One region of the Sphingomonas sp. 2378 genome, then DNA from elsewhere that is predicted to be linked to it. Evidence: riboswitches for the same ligand, from Rfam matches in the RefSeq annotation. Region 1 holds a riboswitch; each other region holds the start of a gene.

Region 1 (10,151 bases):
GGCGATGATGTCGATGATCGCCGCGCGAGCCCCGGCGCGGTCCTGCGCGTCGGCCAGGCGGGCCCGGAAGGCGTCGGAGCTCTCCTCGGCCAATTGGGTGAAGGCGGTCGTCAACAGTTCTTCGAGCGACGCGAAATAATAGGTGACCGAACCCAGCGGCACCGCCGCCGCCGCCGCGATCCGGCGATGGGTGGTGCCCGATACGCCATGTTCGGCGATGACATCCAGCGTCGCGGTGACGATACGCCGTCGCCGGTCGGGATCGTTTGGCCGCGATCGTCCTTCCGACATGCGAAAACTCCGTTGCATAAGATGTGTACATTTGTACACATATCGCCCGACGGGGGCAGGGGCTTTCCGCCCGCCCTAACCCAAAAGAGGGAGAGGACCATGCAGGAAGCGCATCTGTCGCGGCGAGCGATTTTAGGGAGCGCGGTCGCCCTGGGCGTGCCGTCGATCGCGGCCGCCGCGCAAGGACCGCAGACGGCGACCGATATCATGGGCCGTCGGGATGGACGGTGGCTGAACGCGCCCCGATCATGGCGGGCCGGGCCGGATGGCGAACTGACGCTGGTGACCGACCGGGGCACCGATTTCTGGCGCGAAACCCATTATGGCTTCACCCGCGACAGCGGTCATTTTCTGGGCTTCCCGGCCGGCGACGCCTTTACCGCGCAACTGCGCATCCGGGGGCGCTATGAAAAGCTGTACGATCAGGCGGGCATCATGGTCCGGCTCGACGCGCGGCGCTGGGTCAAGGCGGGGATCGAATTGTCCGATGGCCGGGCGATGCTCAGCAGCGTGCTGACCGATGGCCGTTCGGATTGGGCGACGGGGCCTTATGCCGGCGATGCCGCCGATTTCTGGATGCGCGCGACCGTCGCCAAGGGCGTGTTGCGGTTGCAGGTGTCGGCGGATGGGAAGAGCTGGCCCCTGGTCCGGCTGGCCCCGTTTCCGGTGGCGAGCGCCTATCAGGTCGGGCCGATGGCGTGCACGCCCGAGCGCGAGGGGCTGGAAGTGCGATTCTCCGACCTGCGGATCACCGCGCCGCTGGGCAAAGACCTGCATGATTTGAGTTGATGGCGATGACCCAGAAAGAACGGATGCTGGCGGGCGAACTCTATCGCGCCGACGATCCCGAGCTGAGCGCGGACGCGGCGCGGGCCGCGGCCTGGATGGCGCGGTATAACGGCGCGGCCGGGGCGGGCGCGGAGGATCGTCATGCGATGCTGGCCGAAGGTCTTGGCCAGGCCGGAGCGGGGGCGGTGGTGCGGTCGCCCTTCCACTGCGACTATGGCTGTAACATCCATCTGGGCGAGCGGGTGTTCCTCAACTTCGGCTGCGTCATCCTCGACGTGGTGCGGGTGGAGATTGGTGCAGGGACCCAGATCGGCCCCGGCGTCCAGATCCTGACCGCCGACCATCCCCGCGATCCGGCCTTGCGCGCCGAGGGGTGGGAGTTCGGCCGTCCGATCCGCATCGGGGCGAATGTGTGGATCGGGGGAGGGGCGTTGATCCTGCCCGGCGTGACCATCGGCGACGATGCGATCATCGGGGCGGGCAGCGTCGTGACCCGCGACGTGGCGAGGGGCGCGACCGTGATGGGCAATCCGGCAAGGCCCGCCCGCGGATGAGCGATCCGATGACGGTGGCGCTGGCGGGGCGCGGCGGAACCAGACCGCATTTTCAGGTGCTGGACGGCCTGCGTGGCACTGCCGCCCTGCTGGTCGTCGCCTTTCATATCCAGGGCATCACCGTTCTGTTCGAGCCGGACCGGCTGTTGTTGCCGCATGCCTATCTGGCGGTGGATTTCTTCTTCGCGCTGTCGGGCTTCGTCGTGGGCTATGCCTATGACGACCGGTGGGGGCGGATGAGCGTGCGGGACTTCCTCGTGCGGCGGTTGGTACGGCTGCACCCGCTGGTCGTGCTGGGTGTGGTGCTGGGGCTGCTCAGCTATTTGCTCGATCCCTTTGCCGGGGATCGGCAACAGGCGTCGGGGATGCTGGTGGCGCTGGCCTTTGTCGCGGGGCTGCTGGCGCTGCCGTCGGGGCCGTTGCCCAACCGGCTGGGGGACAGCCATCCGCTCAATGCGCCCGCCTGGACGCTGTTTCAGGAATATATCGCCAACCTGGCCTATGCCCTGGTGTTGCGGCGGTTGAGTCTCCCCTGGCTGGTCGGATCGACCGCGATCGCCGCGCTGGTGTCCGCCGCGACGGCGCTGACGCTCGGCTCCTATGATACGGGCTGGGGACTCGCCAATTTCTGGGGTGCGCCGGTCCGGCTGGCCTATCCGTTCCTGGCGGGGCTGTTGCTCTATCGGCTGGGCGAGCGGTTGCCGCGCGTGCGGCTGGGCTTTGGATGGTTGAGCCTGATCCTGCTGGCGGTCTTCGCCGCGCCGGTGCTGCCGGAGGAGGGCGGGGTGAAGTGGAACGGCGTCTATCAGGCGGCCTGCGTGCTGTTCCTGTTTCCCGCGATCCTGATCCTGGGACGGCATTCGGACGGGGGCCGGGTGACGCAAGCGCTGTGCCGGGCGGCGGGGCGGCTCTCCTATCCGCTGTACATCACCCATTATCCGTTCGTGTATGTCTATATGAACTGGGTGGCGAGCGAGCGTGCGAGCAGCGGCATGACGGCGATGGTCGCGGTGTCGCTCTATCTGTTCACCATCGCCTTCGCCATGATCGCGCTTCGCGTCTGGGACAGGCCGATCCGCCGGTTTCTGGGGCGGAGGGGCGGCGTCGCGTAACGCCGCCCCCGACGCTCAATAGGTGTAGCGCAAGGTCGCGAACACCGTGCGCGGGTTGCCATAATAATTGCCGCGCGCGGTGGAGTTGATGCGGGCATAATAGGTCTTGTCGAACACATTGTTGACGTTGACCGACAGGCCCAGCCGCTGGTTCACCTCATAGCCCGCGCGCAGATCGACCACGGCATAGGCCCCCTGCCGGACGATGGTGGAGGGCACGAACGCCCCTTGCGCGTTGCGGGTCGCCGCCGCACCGCCATAGGTCTCGCTGAACCAGGTCATTCCGCCGCCCAGGCTGGCCCCCTGGAGCACACCGCCCTGCGGCTTATAGTTGGTGAACAGCTTGACCATATGCTCGGGGATGATCGGGGTCAGGGTCAGCCCCTCGACCACCGGGTTGATGTCCGACAGATATTTGGTGCGGGTCAGGCTGTAGCCGCCATTGATCCGCCAGCCCGGCAGGATCTCGCCCGATGCCTCCGCCTCGATGCCGCGTGCGCGGACCTTGCCGAGCTGATAGACGATCAGCAGGTTGTCGGGGTCGTTGATCGTGCGGTTGCGCTGCGTGATCTGATAGGCCGCGGCGGACAGCAACAGGCGCTTGTCCATCAGGGCCAGTTTGGTTCCCGCCTCATATTGGTCGCCGACCAGCGGCTCGATCGGGCGTCCGTCGGGGCGCTGGCGGCCGCCCGAGCTGACCGGACTGAAGCTGTCGGCATAGCTGGCATAGACGTTCCAGTCGCCGGTCACGTCCCACACCGCGCCCGCATAGGGGGTGAAGCGGCCGTTGAAGCCATAGCGGGTCGGGGCCGGGATCGTGCCCGAGGCGACCAGAAGGGTACGGATCGTCGTGTCCCACCACGTCACGCGCCCGCCGCCGGTCAGGGTCAGGCCCGTGACCGGGCTGAGCCGCATCTGGCCGTAAATGCCATATTGCTCCACGTCGGTCGCGCTGCCGCCATAGACCTGGGTGACGAAGCGGTTGGTGCCCGGCACGCGATAGGGCGCCGAGGGGCCATAGGGCTTCAGCGCCGGTTCGGGCGGCGAGACGGGATCGAAGACGTTGATCGTCGCAAAGTTCGACAGGCGGGTATAATAGGAGGTGCCCGAGCTGGCCTGATAATCCCAACCCAGGATCAGCGTCTGGTCGCGGCCGAAAAGCGGAAAACTGCCGATCGCATTGAAGTCGAAGGCGCGGGTCTGTTGCTTGCTGTCGCCGCGATAGGCGATCTGGTTGGTGACGCCCTGATTGGCGGCGGTCACCGGCTGGCTGCCGATATAGCTGTAGATGTCGATGCGATCGACATCGGTATAGAGCCCGGTCGCGCGCAGCGTCCAGCGGTCGCTGACCCGGTGCGCCAGTTCGGCGAACCCGCTCCACGTCCTGGATTCGAACCGGTTCCATTCCGCACCCAGATAGGTGGAGCGATCGACCGACAGCAGCCGCCCGTCGCTGCCATCGCTGCCGCCCGCATAGCCGGGCAGGCCCGACTGGATCGCGGGGCGGAAGCGGTCGTAATTGCCCCCGACCGTCAGGGTGGTGCGCTCGCCGATCTTGAGCGCGCCCGTGGCATAGGCGGCGACGCGGTTGCGGTGCGCGGTGTCGAAGAACTGGTCCTGATCCTGGCCCATGACCCCGAAGCGGAACCCCAGCCGCTCGCTGGCGGGGAGCGACGCGTCCAGCTCCAGCCGGACATTGTCGAAGCTGCCCAGCCCCGCCACCGCCTGCACCCGCGCGGTGTCGAGCGGGCGTTTGCGGACCAGGTTGATGCTGCCCGCCGGATTGCCCGCGCCGCTGAACAGCCCTGCGGGACCGCGCAGCACCTCGACCCGGTCATAGAAGAACAGGTCGGGCACCACGGCGGGGAAGGCGAGGGCGAAGGTCGGGACACCGTCGATCAGGTAATTGTTGATCGCGAAACCGCGCGAGAAATAGGACGGGTCCTCGCTGCCCACGCCGTTGACGGTGATGCCGTTGGTCGCGGTCAGCGCATCTTCCAGCGTGAACAGATTCTGCGCCTCGATCTGGTCGCGCTCGATCACCGTGACGGTGTTGGGAATGTCCTTGAGCGGGGTCACGGTCTTGCCGACCTCGCGGCCATAGCTTTTGCCGAGCACGACGATGTCGTTGCCGGTCTGGTCCCCCGCTCCATTGTCGGTCGACGGCGTGGCACGGTCCGCGACGATGGGCCGGGCCCCCTCGGCCAGCGCCGGTGCCGCCACCCCCGACAGAGCGAGCGCAAGCGTCTTCAATGCCGAACCAGCCAGCATGTCGTTCCCCAATCTTCTATTGATATGCAGTCGCAATAGTCATGAGGTGCGCGGGCGTAAACCCCCATCATGACAAAATCATCATCTTGGGGTCGGCGGGTCAGCGGCGGCGGCGCGTCTTTCCGCCGGAGGGGGCCATGTCTTCGGGCGGTTCGCCGGACTCGACCAGCTCGACGACCTCGAACGCATAGCCGAGCCAGCCCCGCTGGCGCATCGCCTCGGCCATGGCGGCATCGTTCGCCTTGGCGTCCTTGCGCGACTTGGCATGGCCCCAAAAGACTTCGGTACGACCACCGCCCAGATCGGCGACGATCCGCCAATAATGGGTGAAGGGCGCGGCGGTCGGGCCGATCGTCTTCACATAGCCATCGGCCATGGTGGCGGTCAGATAGCGGGTCTTGCGTGCCATCATGCCGTCATAGCGCGGCTCGGCGCGATGCTCATCACCCTTGACGCCGCTGCCGCCAGCCCCCTACCGATGCGACGCCGGAATAATCCGGCAATGATCGCGCCGGTTCTCCCGACAAGGGGGATTAAAAGGGAACGCGGTGAGGGCGGCGACGCCCGAATCCGGGGCTGTCCCTGCAACTGTAAGCGGTGAGCGGATACGCACGGGGCGGCGATGGCCGGTCCAGCCACTGGGGTGACCTGGGAAGGCGCGTATGCCGCGATGACCCGTGAGCCAGGAGACCTGCCGGCGTCAGGTCGCTCATGCCTGGTCCAGGGGATGGCCGAGGCTAAGGTCTTTTCCGACGAGCGACGCCAACGATGGCGGAGGCGCAATGGTTTGCCATGGCGAGTGCGGAAGAGCGTCCAGTACGCATGGCATCCGGCCGTTCGGAGACGAACGGAAAAGCCTCGGCTTGTTTGCGACGAGACGCTATGGGCAATTGTATGTTATATCATTACAGATTCGGAGCGGTCCATCTGGGCCTGTGGGGTGGCGCGGCGCTTGTCCTGGGGACGGGACCCGCCTGGGCGCAAAAGGTAGAGGGGCAGGGGGCCGATGCCACCGTGCTGGTCGTCGGCACACGCGATAAACAGGCGCTGGATACGCCCAACGGCACGGCCAGTCGGCTGGGCCTGACCCCGCTGGAGACCCCTGCCAGTATCGCGTCGCTGGATGGCGAGACGATCCGCGCGCGGGGTGACCTGTCGATCGTCGATGCGACCACGCGTGCGCCGGGCATCGCCAGTGTCGCCAATCCCGGCAATGGCGGCACCGCGCTGTCGGCGCGGGGCTTTTCGGGGCAGGGATCGGTGCTGCAACTGATCGACGGGGTGCGGCTGTTCCCGGCGGCGGGGACGATCACCTTCCCGACCGATCCCTGGATGGTCGAGCGGATCGACGTGCTGAGCGGTCCCGCCTCGGTCCTCTACGGCCAGGGCGCGCTGGGCGGCGCGGTCAACGTCGTGATGCGCAAACCCACGGCGCAAACGCATGGTCAGGCCGAGATCGGCTATGGCGCACAGGACAGTGTCCGCGCCGCCGCCGGGATCGGCGGACCGTTGGGGGAGGCGCTGGGCTATCGCGTCGATGCCAGCTATCGCCGTTCGGACGGCTATGTCGATCGCGGGCATTCGGACAGCGTCGCCTTGTCGGGGACGCTGAAATGGACGCCCTCGCCGATGTTCGCGGTCACGGTGCGGGGCGATCATGGCGACCAGCGGCCGATCGGCTATTTCGGGACGCCGCTGATCGACGGGCGGCTCGACCTTCGAGTACGCGACCGCAACTATAATGTCGGTGATGGGCGGATGCGGTTCCGCGACGACCGCGCCTCGGTCCAGATCGATTGGACGCCGAGTGCGGTGATCAGCCTGTCCAACATCGCCTATTATCTGACCAGCGATCGCTTCTGGCGCAATCTGGAGAATTATTGCTGGGTGGGCGCGGGCGGCACCTGCACGGATGGTTCGACCGGCACCCCCGGCACGATCCGGCGGAGCAGCAATTACGGCATCCGTCACGACCAGACCCAATGGGGCGATCAGGCGAGCGTGACGTGGCGGACCGGGCTTGCCCCCGGCATCACCAATGCGCTGGTGGTGGGCGGGGAGGCCAATCTGGTCCGCTTCACCCATGAGAACGACTTCGGGTCGGACGCGCAAGTCGATGCGGTCGATCCCTTCGCCTTCGATCCCGGCCGCTTCCTCGATACGCAGGGGATCGCGCCCCGATACCGCACCCGCACGACCGCGCTGGCGGTCTTTGCCGAGGACCGGGTGACGCTGGGGGCGAAATGGTCGGTGATCGGCGGCTTCCGCTATGAGGAGAATCAGGTCCGTCGCTGGGCCATCGCCTATCCGGGCGGGACGCGGACCGACAGCTTCGTCTTCGAAAAGACCTTCCACAATGCGACCTGGCGGGCGGGCGTCGTCTATCAACCGGTGCCGACCCTGTCGCTCTATGCCCAATATGCCACCGGCGTCGATCCGCTGGGCACGTTGACCACGGTGTCGACCGGGCAGGTGGGATTCAGCAACGCGCGCGGCCATCAGGTCGAGGCGGGGGCCAAATGGCTGTTCCTGGGTGGCCGGGGCAGCGCGACGCTGGCGGCCTATCGGATCGTGAAGACCGGGCTGCTGGCGCAGCGTACCCTGTCGAGCCCCGTCGAGCAGGTGGGGCAGCGATCGGCCCAGGGGATCGAGGCGGCGGTGTCGGTCGATCTGCCACGAGGATTCGGGATCGACGCCAACGGCACCGTCCTGGATGCGCGGTTCGACGATTTCCGGTCGAGCGGCGTCGATTATACCGGCCGCACCCCGCCGAACGTGCCCGAGACGCTGGGCAATCTCTGGCTGCGCTGGGATGCATCGGCCAAGGTGCAGGCGCGGGCCGGGCTGCGTTATGTGGGGCCGCGCTTCTCGGACAATGGCAATGTCTTTCGCATACCCGGCTATGCGACGGTGGACGGCACCCTGTCCTATACGCTGAGCCCGCGCCTCGCGCTGGACCTGCGGGTCTATAACCTGTTCGACAAGGCCTATGCGGTCACCGCCTATGGCGACCAGCAATGGCTATTGGGGCGGCCGCGCGCGCTGGACATGGGCATCCGTGCGGCGTTCTGACCGTGCCTGGGGAAGGTCGGCCGTGCGGCTGGCCTTCCTCGTGCATCGCTGGGCGGGGATCGTCGCCTGCCTGTTCTTCGCGATGTGGTTCGCGAGCGGGCTGGTGATGCTATACGTGCCCTATCCCGCGCTGTCGCCCGCGCAAGGCTGGGCGGGGGCGACGCCGATCGACTGGAGCCGGGTCGATATCGCGCCGCGAGGCGAGGGTGGTGCCCGGCGGATCATGCTGGAGATGCGCGACGACACCCCCGTCTGGCGGATCGAGGGGGCGGAGGGGGAGACGCGCATCCAGTCGGCGGAGGCGGGTTCCGCGCCCGCTGCCGTCGATGCCGCCTATGCCCGCCGCGTGGCCGCGCGCTTCGGCCGGGCGGCGGTGCGCGGGGTCGCGCCGATCGGGCATGACCAGTGGACGGTGGCGGGCGGTTTCGACCGGCACCGCCCCCTGTGGAAGGTCGCACTGGCCGATGCCGCCGGGACCGAGCTTTATGTCTCCAGCCTGACCGGGCAGGTGGTGCAGCGGACGACGTGGGATCAGCGTTTCTGGAACTGGCTCGGCTCGGTGCCGCACTGGATCTACCCCACGGTGCTGCGCCGTGACGGCGGGCTGTGGCGGCAGGTGGTGATGTGGGTGTCGGGGCCGTGCATCGCAGTGGCGTTGACCGGCATGTGGATCGGCATCCTGCGCCTCCGGGCGGGGCGGCGGCGCTATCGCGGCGGGCGGGTGAGCCCCTATCGCGGCTGGATGCTCTGGCACCATGTCAGCGGGCTGCTGGGCGGTGTGATGCTGACCACCTGGATCGTCAGCGGTTGGCTGTCGGTTGATCCGGGACATGCCTTTGCGGGGAGCGCCGCGCCGCCCGAGGCGATGCGGGCCTATGCGGGGCAGGCGGGCGAACCCGTCGCGCTGGACCGGCTGGCGCGCCTGGCACGGGGCACCCGCACCGTCGAATGGAGCGGCGATGCGGGATTGCGGCGAATTGCGATCGACCGCGCATCGTCGCATCCGCGCTGGCTGGAGCAGGCGGGCCTGGTCGCCGCGCGGCCGGTCGTCCCCGCCCGCGCGGCGATGCTGGTGCCCGGCGGGCGGCTGGTAACGAGCGAGCGGCTCGACCGGCCCGACTTCTACTGGACCTCCACCGCGCGCCTGCCGGTCGTGCGGATGCGGTTCGACGATCCGGCGGCGACATGGCTGTATGTCGATCCGATGAGTGGCGCGGTGATCCAGCGACAGGACCGCGTCCGGCGCGCCTATCGATGGGTCTATACGTTGCTGCACTGCTGGGACTGGCCGTGGCTGACCGCGCGGCGGCCCGCCTGGGATCTGTGGATGTGGGTCTGGTCGATCGCCGGAATGATCCTGTCGGTCAGCGGCGTGGTGGTCGGCTGGCGGCGATTGCGGCGTCCCGCGCGCATGGGCGGGTGAAAACATGCGTGTCGGGCTTGGCGTGGGGGTGGGCGCCCGCTTAGATGGGGGCATGTGGCAACTCTACCAATTCCCGCTCTGTCCCTTTTCGCGCAAGGTCCGGCTGTTGCTGGGCGAGAAGGGCGTCGGTTACGAATTGGTCCGCGAATCGCCGTGGCAGCGGCGCGACGAATTCCTCGACATGAACCCCGCCGGGCAGACCCCGGTGATGGTCGATGAGGAGCGCGGCGTGTTGCTGGTCGATTCGATGGCGATTTCGGAATTCTTCGAGGAGACGGTCGAAAAGTCGGCGATGATCAACGGCACCGCCATCGGCCGCGCGGAGATACGGCGGCTGGTGACGTGGTTCGACACGCATTTCTATCAGGACGTGACCGGCCCGCTGCTCCACGAGCGCATGGTCAAGCGGGTGGCGCGCACCGGCAGCCCGGATGCCAAGGGCCTGCGCGAAGCGATGAAGGCGGCGGTCGGGCATCTCGACTATACCGATTATCTGCTCGACCATCGCAACTGGCTGGGGGGCGCGACGATGAGCCTCGCCGATCTGGCGGCGGCGGCGCAGATTTCGGTCGCCGATTATCTGGGTGGCATCGACTGGAAGGGGCATGAGCAGACCGCGCGCTGGTATCGCGGGTTGAA
Region 2 (10,151 bases), on a different contig from region 1:
ACCGCGATGTTCGCATAGATGCCGAACCGGCCATAGGTGAGGGTCATGAACACGATCACCGCGACCGCCGCGATCGCCGAGGCGAGAATGCCCGCGCGGATCGAGTCGGCGCCCAGGTCAGGACCGACGGTGCGTTCCTCGACGACCTTCAGGTCGATCGGCAGCTTGCCCGAACGCAGCGAGATGGCAAGCTGGTTGGCGGTATCGACGGTGAAGTTGCCGCTGATCTGGGCGCGACCACCGAGGATCGGCTCGTTGATGTTGGGGGCCGACAGCACCTGGCCGTCGAGGATGATCGCGAAGGGCTTGCCGGTATTTTCCTGCGTGATCCGCGCGAACTTGCGGCCGCCCTGCGCGTCGAAGGTGATCGCCACCTGCGGCGCGTTGGTCTGCTGGTCGAAGGTCTGTTGCGCGTCGATCAACTGGTCGCCCGAGATGATGACGGGGCGTTTCACCGCGATCACCGGTGCGCCCAGCGGGTTGCCGGGATAGGGCAGGACCTGGCTGCCGGCGGGAGCATTGCCCTTGACCACTTCGACCGGGTTGGCGGTGGTGTCGACCAGCTTGAATTCCAGCTTGGCGGTCTTGCCGATCAGGTCTTTCAGCGCCTGCGGATTTTGCAGGCCGGGCACCTGCACCACGATGCGGTTGGAGCCTTGCTGGAGGATGGTGGGCTCCTTGGTGCCCAGCGCGTCGATGCGGCGACGCACGACCTCGGTCGCGGTCTTCATCGCGGTATCGACCGCCTGGGTCAGCCCCGCCTGGGTCGGCTTCAGGACGAAGCGCGAGGTGTCGACGACCTGGATGTCCCATTCGCGCTGGCCGGTCATGCCCGCCCCGCCGCCGGTGATCGTCAGCAGCCGCTCGCGCGCCGCATCGACCTGGGACGGGTCGCGCAGCATGAAGCTGAGCTGGCCGCCACGGACCGAGATGTCACCGATGTCGATACGCGGATTGCCGCGCCGCATCTCGGCCGCGACCTGGTCGCGCATCGTCTCCAGCCGGGTATTGGCGAGGTCGGCGGTGTCCGCCTCCAGCAGCAGATAGCTGCCGCCCGCCAGGTCGAGGCCCTTGTTGACGCGCGGATGGGGGATCGCCCCCCATTTGTCGGTCATGCTCTCGGGCAGGAAGCTCGGGATCGCCAGCAGGCACAGGGCCGCCAGCAGCGCGACGATGGAAGCGACCTTCCAGCGGGGGAAATCCAGCATCGGTGGATCAGTCGTTCGCGGGCTTGGCGGTGGGATCGACCACGTCGGTCAGCGTCGCCTTGACCACGCGGACGCGGACATTGGGGGCGATCTCGACCTCGACCAGCGTGTCCTCGACGCGGGTCACCTTGCCGACGATGCCGCCCGCCGTGGTGACCTGATCGCCCTTCTTGACCCCCTCGACCGCCGCTTGCAGCGTCTTCATGCGACGCTGTTGCGGGCGGATCATCAGGAAGTAGAAGACCACGAAGACGAGGAGCAGCGGCGCGAGGCTGAGGAACGAGGCGGCGCCGCTGGACGCGGCGGCCCCGGTGGTTGCCTGGGCGGTGAAGGGAATGAACATTCGGACCCGTCTATGCTGAATGGGCACGGGCACCGGCCGACCGATGACGATCGACAAGCCCCCATGTCGGATAGCCTGCCCGCTACCATCGCAGGCGGACAGGCGCAATGGAGAGCCGGATGTGGTGTCGGCACCGTCGCAACATCAAGGCTTGCATCCCACGGAAAACCCGCCTAGAGGCCGCCGCTCGGTCGGGGCGTAGCGCAGCCTGGTAGCGCATCACACTGGGGGTGTGGGGGTCGCAGGTTCGAATCCTGTCGCCCCGACCAATCTTCTTCCTACATGGGCGGATGACGGCGGAGCGGGCGGAAGCCCGTTCTTTCGCCATGCCCATTCCTCCCTGCGCAAAGCGCGGGGAGGGGGACCGCCGCGCAGCGGTGGTGGAGGGGCGAGGGGCGTTTGCCCCTCCACCACTCGCTGACGCGAGCGGTCCCCCTCCCCAAGCAAGCTTGGGGAGGATTGGGCGTTACCGCACCGTCATCCCCGCCGCCGTGATCTGCGACAGCAAATTCGCCCGCACCGCATCCGTTACCGGAGGCAATGGCCGCGCCGCCTTGCCGTGGCGCAGGCGTTCGCGGTCCTTTTCGTCCGGCTCGACCCGCCGGACCCGCACCGCCGCCCTGCCCACCGCGCGCAGGCCCAGTTGCTCCGCCGCGCCGCGTGACAGGTCGATGATCCGCGACGATCCGGCGAACGGCCCGCGATCGTTGACCCGCACGATGATCCGCCGCCCGGTGTCCAGCGCCGTCACCTCGACATAGCTGGGCAGCGGCAAAGTCGTATGCGCCGCCGTCGCCCAGCCTGGGCGGAAGCGTTCGCCATTCGCGGTGCGCTTGCCCGATTCGCCGCCATACCAACTGGCATAGCCCAACATGTCGTAGGTCGCGTCCTCGGCGGGGACATAGGTGACGCCGCGCACCGAATAGGGCTTGCCGATCCGCACCGGATAATCGCTGACCGGCCGGTAGTTCCCGCCGGAGCAGGCCGCGACCAGACAGGCCGCCGCCGGTGTCCATCGGCGCATCGCTTTCCTTATCATGGATGTCGATTAAGCCGCGCACGCCGCCGGATAAAGCCGTTTGCGCCTCCATCCGCCGCAGACTATCCCCATGACGACCGGAACGGGCTTTCAGCCCAGACCGGTCTTTCGCGCCGGTGCCCTTCGGGGCTTGAAACGGGAATATGGTGCAAATCCATAGCTGTCCCTGCAACTGTAAGCGGTGAGCGAGCGATGCCGGTTCCTGCCAACGGGGAACAGCCACTGGAGCCATCCGGGAAGGCCGCATCGCCGACGCTTCGACCCGCAAGCCAGGAGACCTGCCGGTGCGAGTCGCTCTTGCCGCGATCCAGGGGATGGTCATGGCCAGGATATATTGTATCATGCGAGCGACGCCCATCGGCCGATACGAATCGGCCATCTTGCCCGGCGTGCGTCCGTGGGGCGGGATGGTGACCGCGATCGCGGAGTTCGGCCTTTGTCGCAATGACGCCAGGGGTATCACCCATGTCCAACCATCCTGCCGGAGCCCCCCGCGCCCGGTTGCCGCTGAAAAAGCGGGTCGCGCTGTTGATGGGCGCGCTGATTATCGTCAATATCGCCGTCTGGGGCTGGGCGCTGAGCGTGTTCGCGGGCAACAGCCTGATGCTGGGCACCGCCCTGCTCGCCTATAGCCTGGGGCTGCGCCACGCGGTCGATGCCGATCACATCGCCGCCATCGACAATGTCACCCGCAAGCTGATGCAGGATGGCCAGCGACCCATCGCGGTCGGCCTGTGGTTCGCGATCGGCCATTCCGCCATCGTACTGATCGCGGCGACCACCGTGGCGCTCGCCGCCAGCACGCTCGCCGATTTCGAGGCGTTCGGGCAGAGCGGCGGAACCATCGCCACCATCGTCTCGGCCAGTTTCCTGTTCGCCATCGCGATCATGAACCTCATCATCCTGCGCGACGTCTGGACCCGGTTCCGCCGGGTGGCGCGCGGCGAGCCGATGGCGGAGGCCGACGCCGACATGCTGTTTTCCGGGCAGGGGCCGCTGTCGCGGCTGTTCCGCCCGCTGTTCCGCCTGATCCGGCGAAGCTGGCATATGGCCCCGCTCGGCTTTCTGTTCGGGCTGGGCTTCGACACCGCGACCGAGGTGGCCATTCTGGGGCTTTCCGGGGCACATGCCGCCGATGGCGTGTCGCTGGCGACGATCCTGGTCTTCCCCGTGCTGTTCGCGGTCGGCATGGCGTTGATCGACACCGCCGACGGGCTGGTGATGCTGGGGGCCTATGAGTGGGCGTTCGTTCATCCGCTGCGCAAGCTCTACTATAATATGACGATCACGCTGGTTTCTGCCTTGGTGGCGCTGGTGATCGGGGGGATTCAGGCGACCGCCCTGCTGGCCGAGCGGTTCGGCTGGACGGCGGGGCCGTTCCGTTATGCGGGCGCGCTGTCCGAGCATTTCAACGTGCTGGGCTTTGCGATCGTCGGGCTGTTCGTCCTTTGCTGGGGGGCGAGTTTCCTCCTCTATCGCTGGCGCGGGTTCGCGGCGATGGAGGCGCGAATTGCCAAGCCCGGCGCGGCGGGATAAATGCCGCACATCGGGGGCGAAAGTCTCCGAAGATCGCGCCGGTGCCCGCAAGGGCTTCAAACGGGAATGGGGTGCAAATCCCCGGCTGTCCCTGCAACTGTAAGCGGTGAGCGAGCGATGCTGGTGCCCATTGAGGCACGGCCACTGGAGTGATCCGGGAAGGCGCATCCCCTTGCTTCGACCCGCGAGCCAGGAGACCTGCCGGCGTCATGGTCGCTCTTGCCTGGACCCAGGGGATGGTCGGGGCACGGTTCTCCGTCGGAGAGCGACGAAGCCATGCGGCCGGGGCCGCATCGGTCGCCGGTCAGCGGGATGGATGCAATGTCGCGCCCGTCCGTCACCGCTCCGGCGATCCGCCCCATGCCGTGCTCGCTCGTCCGGCGCGTCGGAGAATTGTTTTGCGCGATCTTTCAAAGGTCCCCGTCACCATCGTCACCGGCTTTCTGGGCGCGGGCAAGACCACGCTCATCAGCCATCTGATCCGCAACGCGGGCGGTCGTCGCCTGGCGGTGGTGGTCAACGAGTTCGGCACGCTGGGCGTCGATGGCGACATCCTCCAGTCCTGCGCCATCCCCGACTGTCCGGCGGAGAATATCGTCGAACTGGCCAATGGCTGCATCTGCTGCACCGTCGCCGACGACTTCATTCCCACGGTGGAGAAGCTGCTGGCGATGGAGCCGCGCCCCGATCACATCCTGATCGAGACCTCGGGGCTGGCGCTGCCCAAGCCGCTCTTGAAGGCGTTCGACTGGCCCGCCATCCGCTCGCGGATCACGGTGGACGGTGTGGTGGCGCTCGCCGATGCGGAAGCCGTCGCGGCGGGCCGCTTCGCCCCCGATCTGGATGCGGTGGAGGCCCAGCGCGCCGCCGACCCCAGCCTCGACCATGAAACGCCGCTGTCGGAAGTGTTCGAGGACCAGTTGGCCTGCGCCGACCTCGTGCTGCTCACCAAGGCCGATCTCGCCGGGCCGGAAGGCGTCGCCAGGGCGCGCGAAATCATCGCCGCCGAAGCCCCCCGCCCGCTGCCGATGGTCGAGGCGGTGGACGGTATCGTCTCCGCCGAGATCGTGCTGGGGCTGGAAGCCGCCGCCGAGGACGACATCGCCGCGCGCCCTTCGCACCATGACGGCGCGGACGATCACGAGCATGACGATTTCGACAGCATCTCGGTGATGCTGGGCGAGGTGGATAGCCCCGAAGTGATCGCCGCGCGCATCGTCACGCTGGCCGAACAGCAGGATATCCTGCGCGTGAAGGGCTATGCGGCGGTCGCGGGTAAGCCGATGCGCTTGCTGGTGCAGGCGGTTGGTCGCCGGGTGCGGACGAATTACGACCGCCCCTGGGCCGCAGGCGAGCCGCGCGGCACCCGTCTGGTCGTCATCGCCGAGCATGACCGGATCGACCGGCCTGCGATCGAGGCCGTGCTGAAGGGCTGAACGCGGTGCATCTCGTCTTTCGCGAGAGCCATGGGCTGGAGGAACAGGCGGTTCCACAGGATCTGGGGCAGCGCCCCGGTGACGTGGTCGTGCTGTCCTTCTCCGACAGCGATCTCAGCGCCTTTGCGGCGGGCTGGCGGGCGGGGGGATTTCCCTGGTCGCTGCGGCTCGCCAATCTGGCGGCTTTGGTCCATCCGCTGTCGGTCGACACCTATGTCGAGCGGACTTTGGTTCATGCGAAGGCGATCCTGATCCGGCTGATCGGCGGGGCGGCGTACTGGGATTACGGCCTGCGCGAAGTCGAACGGCTGGCGCGCGAGCGGGGTATCGCGCTCGCCGTGCTGGCGGCGGATGGGCGCGAGGACCGGCGGTTGATGGCGGCATCCACTGTCGATGAGGCGGTGGTGCGGCGGTTGACGGTGCTGTGCGATGCGGGTGGGGCGGATGCGGCGGCGGTGGCTTTGGCGGCGTTGGCGGCAGTGTCGCCCGTGGCTCTTGCCCCTCCCCAACCCCTCCCCCTGCCGGGAGAGGGGCTTTTCGCTGGTACGTTCGCCACAAGCACGCCCCTCCCGCAGGCGGGAGGGAATGGGGGAGGGCCCTCGCCCCAAGCGATGTCGCCTGCGGCCTTGCCCCTCCCCAACCCCTCCCCCTGCCGGGAGAGGGGCTTTGAATTGGCGCCGGTTGGTGGTTGGACCCCAGACGTTTTGCACTGTCCCGCCGCAACCCTGCTGACCGCAACCCGCCCCCGAGTTCTGATCGTCTTCTACCGCGCCTATCTCGCCGCCGCAGATCTGGAACCCATCGCCGCGCTCCACACAGCGTTGGGCGAACGCGGCTTCGACACCATCGCCCTTTTTGTTCCCTCGCTGAAAGCCGAGGGCGCGGGCCCCTGGATCACGCGCTGGGCCAAGGCCCTCACCCCCGCCGCGATCGTCAACGCCACCGCCTTTTCCGCACGCGGCGAGGACGACACCACCCCGCTCGACGGCGCAGGCGTGCCGGTGTTTCAGGTGGCACTCGCCACCAGCGATCGCGAGGGCTGGCATGGCTCGCCACGCGGCCTGTCGCCCGCCGACCTTGCCATGCATGTCGTCCTGCCGGAGATCGACGGACGGCTGTTCGCGGGCGTGGTCAGCTTCAAGCAGCCGGGGACGCGCGACCCCGATTTCGACGTGGCGCTACGCCTCCACCGCGCCGAGCCGGAACGCATCGCGGCGGTGGTGGACAAGGTGGCGGGCTGGGCGAAGCTGTCCGCGACCCCGGCGGCGGAGCGGCGGCTGGCGATCCTCCTGTCAACCTATCCGGGCAAGGACTGGCAGGCGGCCCATGCGGTGGGGCTGGACGGCTTTGCCTCGACGGAGGCGATCCTGAGCGATCTGCGCGAGGCCGGATATGATGTGGAGCCGCAGGCGGATCTTCCCGCCGCCCTGCTCGCCAACCGGATCGCCTGGCCGGTCGCTGCCTATTGCGAAGCGCTAGCTGCCTTGCCCGAACCCTTGCGCGCCGACCTGCTGGAAAGCTGGGGCGCGGTCGAGGATGATCCCTTGGTTCAGGGTGACGCCTTCCATTTCCCCGCGCTCGTGCTGGGTAAGGCCATCGTCGCGCTTCAGCCCGAGCGCGGGCGGCAAGAAGCGCGGGCCGACGATTATCACGATCTCTCCCGCTGCCCGCGCCATTCCTATGTCGCCTTCTATCTCTGGCTGCGGGCGCAAGGGATCGACGCGCTGGTCCATGTCGGCGCGCATGGTACGCTGGAGTGGTTGCCCGGCAAGGCGGTGGCGCTGTCCGATGCCTGCTGGCCCGAGGCGCTGACGCGCGACTGGCCGGTCCTCTATCCCTTCATCGTCAACGATCCGGGCGAGGCGGCGCAGGCGAAGCGGCGACTGGGCGCGGTGACGATCGGGCACGTCCCCCCGACGCTGGGCCAAGCGGAGACAGGCGCGGGGCTGGGGCGATTGGAGGCGTTGCTCGACGAATATGCCAATGCCGACGGTCTCGATCCCGCGCGCCGCGACCGGCTGCGCGCCAGCATCGCCGAGGAGGCGGAGAGCGTCGGGCTGGGCGAGACTTTGGGGCTGGCCGGGGCGGAGGATCCGCTGGCCCGGATCGACGCCTTCGTCTGCGACGTCAAGGACAGCCAGTTCGGCGAGGGACTCCATATCTTCGGACGCGGCGAACAGGGCGCGGCCGAACGCGCCGGGCTGCTCGCCGGATTGAACGGAAAGCGTGTCGCGGCGGGGCCTTCGGGGTCGCCTTATCGTGGCCGCGCCGATGTGCTGCCGACCGGGCGTAACCTCTACGCCATCGACCCGCGCGCGGTGCCGAGCCGGGCGGCGCATCTTCAGGGAATCAAGCTCGCCGAAGAACTGATCCGCCGCCATATGCAGGACGAGGGCGATCACCTCCGTATGTTGATCGTCGATCTCTGGGGCTCGGCGACGATGCGGACCGCGGGCGAGGAGTTCGCCATGGCGCTGCACCTGATCGGGGTCGAGCCGGTTTGGGACCCCCGCTCCGAACGGGTGACGGGGTTCGAGGTGATGCCGCTGATGCGCTTCGACCGGCCGCGTGTGGACGTGACGCTGCGCGTGTCGGGGCTGTTCCGCGATGCCTTTCCCCATCTGGCGGCGCTGTTCGGACAGGCGGTGCGGGCGCTGGGGAAGCGGAACGAGGAGCCGGACTGGAATCCTTTCGTCGGGCAGGCGACCCCACGCGTCTATGGCCCCGCGCCGGGGCGTTACGGCATCGGGTTGGACCCCAATGCGGGCTATGACGAGGCGGCGCGGATCGACGCGGGACAGAGCTGGCTCGCCGCCTCGGCCACCGCGCTCGACGATGGCGACCGGCGCGATGCCGAGGGGGTCGCCGCGCGGGTGGCCGGGGCGCAGGCGTTCGTCCACCTCCACGACCTGCCCGAAAGCGACCTGCTGCTCGCCGCCGATTATGCCGCACATCAGGCGGGCTTCGCGGCGGCGCGCGCGGCGCTGGGGGAGGGGGCGGCCTCGCTATATCATCTCGACACGCGCGACCCCGCCAACCCCAAGGCGCGGACGCTGGCCGAGGAGATCTCCCGCACCGTCCATGCCCGCGCCGCCAACCCGCGCTGGGTAGCGGGCATGATGGCGCATGGCTTTCGCGGCGCGGCGGAGATCGCCGCGACGCTCGACCATCTCGGCAGTTTCGCGCATCTGGCGGACGCGGTGCCCGCCGCGCTGATCGACCTCTATTGGGACGCGACGCTGGCGCAGGATTCGGTGCGCGACTTCATGGCGCAGGCGAACCCGGCGGCGCTGGCGGCGATGGAGGCGCGGTTCGCAGCGCTTCACAAAGCGGGACTGTGGCGGACGCGGCGCAATTCGGTGCTGGCGATGCTGGACGGCGTGGCATGAGCGGGTTCGTCGTCAAGGGCTGGTGTCCCGATGCGTGGCGGCCGATGATGGCGGGGGACGGGCTGCTCGTGCGTGTCCGGCCGCCGCTGGGGCGGCTGACAGCCCCCCAAGTCGAGGGGCTGGGTCGGGCGGCGATCCGTCATGGCAATGGCCAGATCGACCTGACGTCACGCGCGAACCTGCAAATCCGGGGTGTCAGCGAGGAAGGCTGGCCCGCGCTGCTCACCGAATTACAGGCGCTGGGGCTGGTCGATCCCGATCCGATGCGGGAAGGGCGCGGGGTGATCCTCATCAACCCCGACTGGCGCGAAGGGGACGACACCCACGCCATCGCGACCGAACTGCGCGCGCGGCTGAGCGAATTGCCCGATCTGCCGGGCAAGGTCGGCTTCGTGGTCGATGCGGGACAGGCCCCGATGCTGTTCGATGCGCCGGGTGATTTTCGGATCGAGCGGGCCGCGACCGGCACGTTGCTGGTGCGCGCCGATGGGCGGAGTGCCGGTGTCGCCGTCTCGCGCGCAACCGCGGTCGATGCGCTGATCCGGCTGGCGCAGTGGTTCGTCGATAGCGATGGGCGCGACGCCCGGCGGATGGCGCGGCACAAGGCCGATCTGCCCGATTGGGCGAGCGGCGATGCCATGCCCGCCATGCCCGCGCCGCCGATGCGCCCCGGCGCGCATCCTATGGGGGCGGTCTATGGTCTGCCCTTTGGTCGCCTCGACGCTCAGGCGTTGGTGGACCGACGCGCCCCTATCCGCCTGACCCCGTGGCGGATGCTGCTGGCCGAGGGTGTCGCTCCGATACCGGCCGCCGGGATGGTGCTCGAAGACACCCCCATCCTCCATGTCGACGCCTGTGTCGGCGCTCCCGCCTGTCCGCAGGCCAGCGTCGAAACGCGCGAACTGGCCGCCCGGCTCGCGCCCCTGATCGACGGCCAACTGCACATATCGGGTTGCGCGAAGGGCTGCGCGCGGGCACGGGCGGCGGACTGGGTGCTGACCGGGCGGGAGGGGGCTTTCGATCTGGCCAGACACGCCCGTGCCGGGGCCGCGCCCCTTCACACCGGATTGACGCCCGAGCGGGCGGTCGCGCTTCTCGGAGCCTGTTGATGCCGTACACTTACGAAACCGATGGCGCGGCAATCTATCGCCAGTCCTTCGCCATCATCCGCGCCGAGGCGGACCTGACCCGCTTCGATGC
Region 3 (10,151 bases), on a different contig from region 1:
GATCGATGCGGCTAGGGCGTTGTTCCCGCAGGTCGTCGAGCCATGGCTGGACCTGTCGACCGGAATCAACCCGATGCCGTGGCAACCGCCCGCCGGATTGGCGGTGGATGCCGGGCCGCTGCCGGATCGAAGCGCGCTCGCCCGGCTGGAGGCCCTGGCGGCGGCGCATTTCGGTGCGGAGCCGGAACGGGTGGCAGCGGTGCCGGGGAGCGAGATGGCGCTTCGGTTGCTGCCCCTGCTGGGCGTGGCGCAGCCGATCGTCGCGGTGCGGCCCGGCTATGGCACGCATGGGGCGGTGGCGACGGCACGGGTCGATCACGCCGTGCTGGAGGACTGGCCGGGGCGGGCGGGGAGCCTGTTGCTCGCCAATCCCAACAATCCCGATGGCGTCCATCGCTCGCCGGAGCAATTGACCCAATTGGCGGACGCACAGGCGCGCGCGGGCGGCTGGCTGGTCCTGGACGAAGCCTTTGCCGACGCCATGCCGGGACCGGGGTTCGCCGGGGGAGAGCGGGTGATCGGCTTGCGCTCCTTCGGCAAGTTCTTCGGGCTGGCGGGATTGCGGCTGGGCTTCGTCATCGCCGAGCCAGAGTGGCTCGTGCGGTTGCGCGCCCTGCTGGGCGATTGGCCGGTGTCAAGCCATGCCATCGTCTGGGGTAGCGCCGCCTATGCCGATCGCGGCTGGATCGCCGCGACCCGCGATGCGCTGACCGAGCGGGCGGTCGCGCTGGACGCGGTGCTGGCCCGGCACGGACTGACCGCACGAGGCGCGTGCCCGCTGTTCCGCATGGTCGAGACGCCCGACGCCCCGGCGATCTTCGCGCGACTGGCGGCGGCGGGGATATTGGTCCGGCCCTTTGCCGACGCACCCGAGCGGTTGCGGTTCGGCGTGCCGGTCGCTGACGACCTGCACCGGCTCGATAGGGCATTGCACCATGGCTGACCCCGTAGCGCTGGCGGCCTTGGCGCTGGACGCCGCGATCGGTTGGCCGGATCGGCTCTATGCGCGGGTCGGGCATCCGGTGGGAGCGTTCGCGCGGTTCCTGAATTGTGCGGAGCGGCTGGGCAATTCCCCCAAGCGGCCGGAGGGCGTGCGGCGGGGGCTGGGCGTCCTGACCATGGTGGTCCTGATCGCCCTGACCGGCGGATTGGCATGGTGGCTCGAGCGGGAATCGCACCTTCTGTTCGGTCGCTGGGGGTGGATCGCCAGCGCCGTCCTCGCCTGGCCCGCGCTCGCGCAGCGCAGCCTGTACATCCATGTCCGGCCCGTCGCCGAGGCCCTGCTTCGCGGCGATCTGCTCGCCGCCCGTGCGCTTGTCGCGCGGGTGGTGGGGCGCGATACCGGGCGGCTGGATCAGGCGGGCGTCTCGCGCGCCGCGATTGAGACGCTGGCGGAGAGCTTCTGCGACGGCATCGTCGCGCCGCTATTCTGGTTGCTGCTGCTCGGGCTGCCGGGCGTGTGGGTCTATAAGGCGATCAACACCGCCGACAGCATCATCGGGCATAAGGAGCCGCGCTGGCGGGCGTTCGGCTGGGCGGCGGCGCGGATCGACGATGGGGCGAACTGGGCGCCCGCCCGGATCGCGGGAGCGCTGGTGTGCGTCGCGGGCGCGCGGGGCTGGCGGGTGATGCGGCGGGACGCACGCGCCCATGCCTCGCCCAATGCGGGCTGGCCGGAAGCGGCGATGGCGGGCGCGCTGGGCGTCGCGCTGGCGGGGCCGGTCGCTTATGACGGCGTGACCCAGATCAAGCCATGGATCGGGCGCGAGGGGCGGGCCGCGTCTCCGAAGGATATCGTCACCGCGCTGCAAATCTATGCGCGGGCGTGTCTGCTCCTCTGGGTGATCGCGGGGGGTGTCGCATGGCTGGCGTGATGATCCAGGGCACCGGCTCGGATGTGGGCAAGTCGGTGCTGGTCGCGGGGCTGTGCCGCCTCTTCGCCAATCGCGGGCTTCGCGTCCGCCCGTTCAAGCCGCAGAATATGAGCAACAACGCCGCCGCCACGCCGGATGGCGGCGAGATCGGGCGGGCGCAGGCGACCCAGGCGATGGCGGCGCGGGTGCCCCCGCATGTCGACATGAACCCCGTGCTGCTGAAGCCGCAGGGCGACCGCACCTCGCAACTGATCGTGCGCGGGCAGGTGCGGGGGATGCTGCCTGCGTCGAAATGGCGCGAGGGGCGGATCGGGCTGCTGCCCGAGGTGGTCGAATGCTATCGCCGGTTGGAGGCGGAGTGCGACCTCGTCATCGTCGAGGGCGCAGGCTCGCCCGCCGAGGTCAACCTGCGCTCTGGCGATATCGCCAATATGGGCTTCGCGCGTGCGGCGGGGGTGCCGGTGGTGCTGGCGGGGGATATCGACCGGGGCGGGGTGATCGCCTCGCTGGTCGGGACGAAAGCCGTGATCGACCCGCAGGATGCCGCGATGATCCGGGGTTTCCTGGTCAACAAGTTTCGCGGCGATCCGGCGCTGTTCGCCGATGGCTTGGGCGTGATCGCGCAGCATACCGGTTGGCGGTCGCTGGGGCTGATCCCGTGGCTTGCCGACGCCGCGCGCCTGCCCAGCGAGGATGCGGTGGTGCTGGAACGGTCGCGCGCCGGGGCCGGGGGGCAGGTGGTGATCGCCTGTCCGATCACGCCGCGCATCGCCAATTTCGACGATCTCGATCCGCTAAGGCTGGAGCCGCAGGTCGACCTCGTCATGGTCCGCCCCGGCGAGCCGATCCCCGATGCGGCGATGATCGTGCTGGCGGGGTCCAAGGCGACGATCGCCGACCTCGCCTTCATCCGCGCGCAGGGTTGGGATATCGACATCGCGGCGCATCATCGGCGCGGGCGGCCGGTGCTGGGGCTGTGCGGCGGATACCAGATGCTGGGGCGGAGCGTCGCGGACCCGGACGGGATCGAGGGGCCGGCGGGCCGGGTCGATGGCCTGGGGCTGCTGAACGTGGAGACGGTGCTGACCGGCGAGAAGACCGTTCGCCCCGTCACCGGCGAGGCGCTGGGGGCGGGCTTTTCGGGGTATGAGATCCACCTGGGGCGCACGAACGGCCCCGACACCCTCCGGCCCATCGGGCATCTGGCCGATGGCCGGGCGGAGGGCGCGATGAGCGCCGATGGGCTGGTTGCGGGCAGCTATATCCACGGTCTGCTGGGTGAAGCGGCGCAGCGCGCGGCGTGGCTCGCGCGGATCGGGGTGGAGGGGGCGGGGCCGGATCACCGGGGCGATGTGGACGATGCGCTCGACGCCATCGCCGCCGTACTGGAGGCGCATGTCGATGGCGACGCGCTGCTACGGATCGCTCAGGGCAGGGAATAGAGCGCGGCGGCGAGGAGGAGGGCGGTTTCGGTCCATTCGATCCCCGCGCCATGCACGTCGCCGGTCATCCCGCCCAGCTTGCGCCGGAACCAGAGGAAGAGCGCACCGATGGCGAGCGGCAGGGCGGCCAGCGGCGGCCAGAAGGGAATAATCGCGGTGACGACGACGCCCGAGAGGATCAGGTCGAAGGGACGCACCGCCCGCGCCACCATCGCCCCCAGGCCGCCGGGCCGGAGCGGCGGCAGGACTCGTGCCCAGACCAACGGCCCGATCCGCGCCGCCGCCGGGATCAGCGCGATCCATGCCCAGCCCTCTGGCGGCACGCGGTGGAGCAGCACCAGCTTGGCGAGCAACTGCATCACCAGCGCCACCACCCCAAAGCTGCCGATATGCGGATCGGCCATCACCGACAGCAGCCGCGACCGGTCGCCATGTGCCGCGCCCAGCCCGTCGCTGACATCCGCCAGTCCGTCCAGATGCAGTGCCCCCGTCACCCAGACCCAGGCGATCAGCGCCGCCAGCGCCCCGATCCACGGATCGACCCGCGCCCCCAGCCAGCCCGCGCCCGCGACGATCACCCCGATAGCCAAGCCCGCCACCGGATAGAGCCGGATCGCCCGCGCGAAATCCTCGGCATCCGCCTCCACCCGCGGCATGGGCAGGCGGGTCAGGAAGCCCAGCGCGACGACCAGCGTTCTCATGTCGTGACCAGCCCGGTCACCTGCGCCGTGCGCGGCACGCCGTCCCACACTTCCAGTGTCAACAGGCTGGCATAGGGCAGGGCGAAGGCCCAGACGGCGCGGAAGTCGAAGCCGCACAGCACATGCAAGGCGGCGCGCATCGCCCCGCCATGGGTGACGATCAATGTGGGCTCGGGCTGCAAGTCGGCGATGGCGGCGGTGACCCGCGCCACCAGATCGGACCAGCGCTCGCCGCCGGGGGGCGGGGCGTCGTCGGGGTCATGCCAGAAACGATCGAGCGCGGCCCGGTCGATCGCGTCGGGGGCCAGTCCGTCCCAGTCGCCAAAGTCCAGTTCGCGCCAGCGGGGATCGATCTCGGTCGGGCCGATCGCCTCGGCGCAGGCGCGGGCTCTCGACAGGTCGGAGCCGATCCGTCGCACGACCTCCACCCCGCGCGCGCGCTCGACACAGGCGGCGAGGCCCCGTGCCGTCGCCGGGCTGTCGGTCCGCCCCAGCATCCGCCCCGTCAGTTCGGGCTCGCCGTGACGAAGCAGATGGAGGCGGAACCCGGTCACGCGGTGGCGACCCCCGCTTCGGCAAAGGTCGCCATGCCGTCATGCGCGGCCAGCGCCGATCGGATCACCTGCACCGCCACCGCCGCGCCGCTACCCTCGCCCAGCCGCATGTCGAGCGACAGGATCGGCGTCAGCCCCAGCCGGTCGAGCAGTCGGACATGCCCCGGCTCGGCGGAGCAATGGCCCGCCAGGCAATGGGCGGCGATCCCGGGATTGGCGAAAGCGAGCGGGGCGATCGCGGCGGTGCCGATGAAGCCGTCCAGCACGATGGGTACGCGCTTCGCCCGCGCGGCCAGCACCGCGCCCGCGATCGCCGCAATCTCCCGCCCGCCCAGATGGCGCAGGATTTCAAAGGCGCTGCCCAGATGGTCGCGGTGCAGGGACAGGCCATCGGCCACGGCGACAGCCTTGCGCGACAGGCCTTGCGCATCGACGCCGGTGCCGGGGCCGACCCAGTCGGACGCATCGCCTCCAAAACTGGCGGCGGCGAGCGCGGCGGCGGGGGTGGTGTTGCCGATCCCCATCTCGCCCAGCACCAGCAGGTCGGCATCGCCCACCGCGTCGGCCCCGGCGTTCAGCGCGGCGAGGCATTCCGCCTCGCTCATCGCCGGTGCGGTGGTGAAGTCCATGGTGGGCCGGTCGAGATCGAGTGGCACCACCGACAGCGCCAGCCCCGCCGCCGCCGCCAGCGCGTTGATCGCGGCTCCTCCGGCGGCGAAATTGGCGACCATCTGCGCGGTCACCTCCGCCGGAAAGGCGCTGACCCCGCGCGCGACGACGCCGTGATTCCCGGCGAAAATGACGGCGCGGCCCCGTTCGATCCGGGGACGCTCGCGGCCTTGCCATCCGGCGAGGAAGATCGCGATCTCCTCCAACCGGCCCAGCGAGCCGGGGGGCTTGGTCAACTGGCCCTGCCGTGCGGTCGCCGCGTCACGGGCGGCCGCATCGGGTTCGGGCAAGGTGGCCAGTGCCGCCTCGAACGCGGCGACGGTGGGGAAAGCCTTCATTCGACGACGAATCCTTCGGGCGGCGTGCGGGTGAGGAAATGGCCCTTCACCCCTTGCGGCCATTGCTTGTACGGCACCTGCCCCCAGTCGCTGGCGGCATAGGCCCGCGCATAGTCCAGGATGGCGCGGGCGGCATCGTCATCGGGGGCGAACTTGCCCATGACATAGCCGACCTTGCCGGGGCAGCGCAGATGGACGGTGCAGAAGGACTGGCAGGCGAACAGGCAGGGCATCTCCTCGACCGCCACCTCGGCATAAGCGGGGTCGGAGGCCTGGACGCGGCGCAACGCCTCGACCAGCAGCGCGCCGCCGCGCTTGCCGTCGTCATTCTCGCGCACGTCGTCGGACAGGCGACAGGTGTTGCAGGCGACCACGGCGGGGCCGTTGGTGGCGGGTTTCAGCATGGGACGGACTCGGTCACGGGGCATTCTCCACAAAGCGCCGTCGCCCGCGCGAGGGGAAACCCCCGTCCGTCCGGCACACCCTGACCGGTCGAAGGACGACCGCGACGGGCAGGTCTCCTGGCTCGCGGGTCGGGGCCGGTCCGCCGCCTTCTCAGGGGTGTTCTGCCCCCAATGGCGTGATGGCGAACGGCTCGCCGCTTACAGTTGCAGGGGCAGCCGGGGCATCGCACCCCATTCCCTTTTCATCCCCCGCCAAGGGGAACCTGTCGCGGGAGGAGCGATAGGCGTGTGGAGGAGGGGAGGCAATTCTTTCCTTCCGGCCCCTTCCTCCTCTTTTCCACCCCGGCGCAGGCCGTGGTCCAGGCGCCGTTCGCGATGTGGTGCGCTCCATTGTGCGCCGAAACTGGACCCCGGCCTGCGCCGGGGTGGTGCGCACGATATGCGGAAGAAACTCACTCCTCGCCGCGCAGAGCCTTCAGGAAGAACGCATATTGCCGCCGCATGGCATATGCGACCGGGCCGGTGGAGCGCCCGGCGGTATGCTCGCCGCCGGGGACGACCAGCAGGTCGAAATCCTTGTCCGCCTTGATCAGCGCATCGACGACCTGCGTCGTGCTGGCGGGATCGACGTTGGAATCCTGCTCGCCGACGACCAGCATCAGCTTGCCCTGCAACTGCCCGGCATGGACCACGCCCGAGGCGTCCAGATAACTCCGGTCGACCGGATAGCCGAGCCATTGTTCGTTCCAGTCGATCTTGTCCATCCGGTTGTCGAAACACCCGGCATAGGCGACCCCGGCCTTGTAGAATTCGGGGTGGAAGAGCAGCGCATTCAGTGTGCTCTGCCCGCCCGCCGAGCCGCCATAGATACCGACGCGGGTGATATCGGCGGCGGGGTCCTTCGCGTTCAGCGCCTTCATCCAGGCGATGCGATCGGGAAAGCCGCTATCGGCCAGGTTCTTCCAGGCGACGTCGTGAAAGGCCTTGGAGCGGTTGGCGGTGCCCATGCCGTCGATCATCACGACGATGAAGCCCAGATCGGCGAGCTGCTGCATCCCCATGACCTTGTCGCCGCCGGAGAAAGCGCCGAACGGCCAGAAGCCCTTGGGCACGAAACTGTCGTGCGGTCCGGCATAGATGTTCTCGATCACCGGATAGCGCCTGGCCGGGTCATAGTCGCGTGGGCGGACGACCAGGCCGTAGATATCGGTCTTGCCGTCGCGGCCCTTGGCGGTGAAGCGTTCGGGCGGGCGGAACCCGGCGGCGGTCAGCGCGGTGATGTCGCCCTTTTCCAGCGTCTGGATCAGGTGGCCATCGCGGGCGTCACGCCATTCCATCGTCTCCGGCAGGTCGGTGCGGGAGAAGACGTCGACGTAAGTGGTCATGTCGGGAGAGAAGCGGACTTCGTGAGTCGCATTCTCGCGCGTCAGCCGGGTCAGGTTGCGGCCGTCGAAATCCACCCGGAACCAGTGTTTGTAATAGGGGTCTTCGCCCGGCACGAAGCCGCTGGCCGAGAACCAGATTTGCCGCTTCTCGTCATCGACCTTGGCAATGTCGCGGACGACCCAGTTGCCTTTGGTGATCTGGCGGACGACGCGGCCGGTCGCGCCGTCGATCAGATAGAGATGCCGCCATCCGTCCCGCTCCGACGCCCAGAGGATTTCGCGGCCCAGCCCCTTCACGTCGTGCGACCAGATGCGGTCGCGGAAGACGAAGGTCTTCGCGCTTTCGGTGACGGCGGCATGGGCCGCGCCGGTGTCGGCATCGACCGCGATGATCTTCGCTTCGCCGAAGCCGCGTTTCAGATCGTCAAAGGCGAAACTCCTGCTGTCCGCGCGCCATTCGGGGGCGGACAGGGTATAGGCACCCGCGAACAGCGCCGGGTCGATCTCGGTCCGCTGGCCGTCCGCGACGCGGAACAGGACGGGCGATTCCTGATCCACGGCATCGCCGGGCTTGGGATAGAGTTGCTGGACGACCTCGGGGTGGACCTTGCCCGGCGGCGCGGCGAGGACGCGGGTGACCATGCGGGCATAGCCGGGGCGGACGCGCTGGAGCGCGATATGCCGGCCGTCGGGGCTCCAGGCGATGGTTTCGGGGTCGTAGAAATTGGCGGGGCTGCCGTCCTGGGAGCGCCAGACCTCCTTGCCGCCATTCGCGGTCCGCACGACCAGATTGTCGTCGAGGACCAGCGCCTCCAGCCTGCCATCGGGGGAAAGGCGGGGATGGTTGTCGGCGGGAATACGCAGGTCGCGCACCACGCCAAATCCGCGCGGGCGGGCAGGGTTCTCGGGCGGGACGATGGTGCAGACCGGTCGGATGACGGTGCAGCGATAGACGGTGTCGTCATAACCGATCGAGAAACGGATCGCCGTGCGGTCGGGCGAATAGGCGAAATGCTCGAAGGGGAGGCGGGAAGGTTCGACCGGCTTGCCCGTCACCTTGGACAGCGCGGGGGCGAGCGCGGCGGCGTCGAAGGCGGGAGCCTTGGCGCGGGTGGCGGCGTCGACATCGACAAAGGCGAAGCCGCCCGCCACCGTCTTGCGATAATGGAAATGCCGCCCGTCCGCATCCCATTCGGCGGGCGAGGCGATATCGCGGGTCAGCCATTGCCACTGGTCGCGAAGCGCCAGCGACGTGGCGATCCGGTCGGGCACGGTCTGCGCCGCCAAGGGCGAGGTGGTCAGCGACAGGGCGAGGAGGGCAAGTCGCTTCACTGGGCGGCTCCGATCGTGAAGCTGTAGGTCAGCGGCTGGAGCGCGATGCGATAGGGCATGTGCGCGCGGCCATCGAGGTTCCAGCCGGTATCGCCCCCGACCCCGGCCTGCGCGGCGTCGATCAGCAGCGTGCCGTCGCCATGCGGGCGGATATCCGAACTATGCGCCTTGCCCGGCGGCTTCATCGCGAGGTCGGCATAGGGGAAGGGCAGGGCGTTCACCGACAGCGGCTGCGCCCCCGTCACCCGGAGCCCCACGCCCGTGCCGGTCAGTTGCACCCAGCGAACATCGGTCTTGTTGCCGCTCTCCTGCGGGCGGGCATAGTCGTGATACTGGTCCGCCAGCGCGCCGCTCCAGCGGGCGATGCTCGCGCCGGTCTTGCGGTCGGCATAGCTTTCCCAGGGGCCGCGCCCGAACCAGCTCACCTGGCCGAATTGCTGCCCCGGCGTCGCGAAGGCGAGGCCGACGCGCAAGGGATCGGGCAATGTCGCGCGGAGCGGCGTGAAGCGCACCGTCGCGGTCGCGCTGCCGTCGGGAGCCATGGTCCAGCGGGTCCGCATCTTGACCGATCCCACGCCCATGTCGTGATCGACGACGATGGCGTTGCCCTCGCGCTGGATATGGTCGAGGCGGCGATGCTCGGAGAAATATTGCCACATCGCATGGCTCTTGGGCACGCCAGCACCCACATCATTGTCGGTCGGCGCACGGGTGAAATTGGGCGCGCCGCCGGTCAGCAAGGTCTTGCCGTCACGGGCATAGCGGCGGACCAGGCCCGTTGCGCGGTCGATCTCCAGTACCGCATTTTCGGCTTTCAGCGTCATTGCGTCGGCGCTTTCCTCCGGCACGACCGATCCGGCGGTGGTGGCGGCGAAGACCGGGGCGGAGAGCGCGAACTGCTCCCAGCCGACGACATGACCCGCGGGCAGCGGCGGGATCGCCCCCGCCTTGGTCCGCGCGCGCAGGATCAGCGAGCGTTCGGCCGCTGCGTCCTTCGCCGGGGGCAGGGCGAAGGACAGGGGGGCGCTCGCTCCGGCCGCGACCGATGGCGTGGCGATGCTGCCCCGCGCCGTCTCGACGCCATTCTCCAGCACCGTCCAGTCCAGCGTGAAGCGCGACAGGTCGATATGGTCGTGGCGGTTGACCACCTGCCAGCCGCCGCCCTCATGGGTGAAGTGGACCGGCGACTGGACATGCGCCATCTCATAATATTCGGGGTCGGGGGTGCGGTCCGACTGGATCACGCCGTCGCCCACGGGGCTGTCGTCGCCGTGCAGCCCCGCATCCTTGGGATCGGGATCATAGTCGAGGCCCTGGCCCCAATAGGGGCGACCATCCTTGTCCTTGAGGCTCATCGTCTGGTCCACCCAGTCCCAGACGAAGCCGCCTTGCAGTTTCGGGTATTTGCGGAACACGTCCCAATAACCCTGAAAGTCGCCCAGGCTGTTGCCC

Evidence for each region. A riboswitch is a leader RNA that binds a small molecule or an ion and turns the genes downstream of it on or off. The one in region 1 is predicted to bind cobalamin.
Region 2: another riboswitch for cobalamin. It lies ahead of cobW (cobalamin biosynthesis protein CobW); the one in region 1 lies ahead of SM191_RS13455 (TonB-dependent receptor).
Region 3: another riboswitch for cobalamin. It lies ahead of SM191_RS10500 (DUF1636 domain-containing protein); the one in region 1 lies ahead of SM191_RS13455 (TonB-dependent receptor).

Annotation. Positions count from the first base shown of each region.
Region 1 is NZ_JAXCMJ010000028.1:34,904-45,054, reverse strand. It holds gene SM191_RS13485 (TetR/AcrR family transcriptional regulator) at 1-291, opposite strand, end outside; gene SM191_RS13480 (DUF1349 domain-containing protein) at 391-1,080, shown strand; gene SM191_RS13475 (sugar O-acetyltransferase) at 1,086-1,634, shown strand; gene SM191_RS13470 (acyltransferase family protein) at 1,631-2,746, shown strand; gene SM191_RS13465 (TonB-dependent siderophore receptor) at 2,762-5,017, opposite strand; gene SM191_RS13460 (hypothetical protein) at 5,118-5,426, opposite strand; cobalamin riboswitch at 5,513-5,730, shown strand; gene SM191_RS13455 (TonB-dependent receptor) at 5,912-8,089, shown strand; gene SM191_RS13450 (hypothetical protein) at 8,112-9,512, shown strand; gene SM191_RS13445 (glutathione S-transferase family protein) at 9,565-10,151, shown strand, end outside.
Region 2 is NZ_JAXCMJ010000023.1:7,927-18,077, reverse strand. It holds gene secD (protein translocase subunit SecD) at 1-1,208, opposite strand, end outside; gene yajC (preprotein translocase subunit YajC) at 1,216-1,551, opposite strand; tRNA gene SM191_RS12255 (tRNA-Pro) at 1,744-1,820, shown strand; gene SM191_RS12250 (septal ring lytic transglycosylase RlpA family protein) at 2,018-2,575, opposite strand; cobalamin riboswitch at 2,688-2,890, shown strand; gene SM191_RS12245 (HoxN/HupN/NixA family nickel/cobalt transporter) at 3,056-4,126, shown strand; cobalamin riboswitch at 4,149-4,346, shown strand; gene cobW (cobalamin biosynthesis protein CobW) at 4,525-5,562, shown strand; gene cobN (cobaltochelatase subunit CobN) at 5,568-8,951, shown strand; gene SM191_RS12230 (cobalamin biosynthesis protein CobG) at 8,948-10,060, shown strand; gene SM191_RS12225 (precorrin-8X methylmutase) at 10,060-10,151, shown strand, end outside.
Region 3 is NZ_JAXCMJ010000017.1:60,834-70,984, reverse strand. It holds gene SM191_RS10530 (aminotransferase class I/II-fold pyridoxal phosphate-dependent enzyme) at 1-943, shown strand, start outside; gene cbiB (adenosylcobinamide-phosphate synthase CbiB) at 936-1,874, shown strand; gene SM191_RS10520 (cobyric acid synthase) at 1,862-3,316, shown strand; gene cobS (adenosylcobinamide-GDP ribazoletransferase) at 3,301-4,017, opposite strand; gene SM191_RS10510 (histidine phosphatase family protein) at 4,014-4,571, opposite strand; gene cobT (nicotinate-nucleotide--dimethylbenzimidazole phosphoribosyltransferase) at 4,568-5,578, opposite strand; gene SM191_RS10500 (DUF1636 domain-containing protein) at 5,575-5,982, opposite strand; cobalamin riboswitch at 6,073-6,264, opposite strand; gene SM191_RS10495 (S9 family peptidase) at 6,435-8,699, opposite strand; gene SM191_RS10490 (glycoside hydrolase family 2 TIM barrel-domain containing protein) at 8,696-10,151, opposite strand, start outside.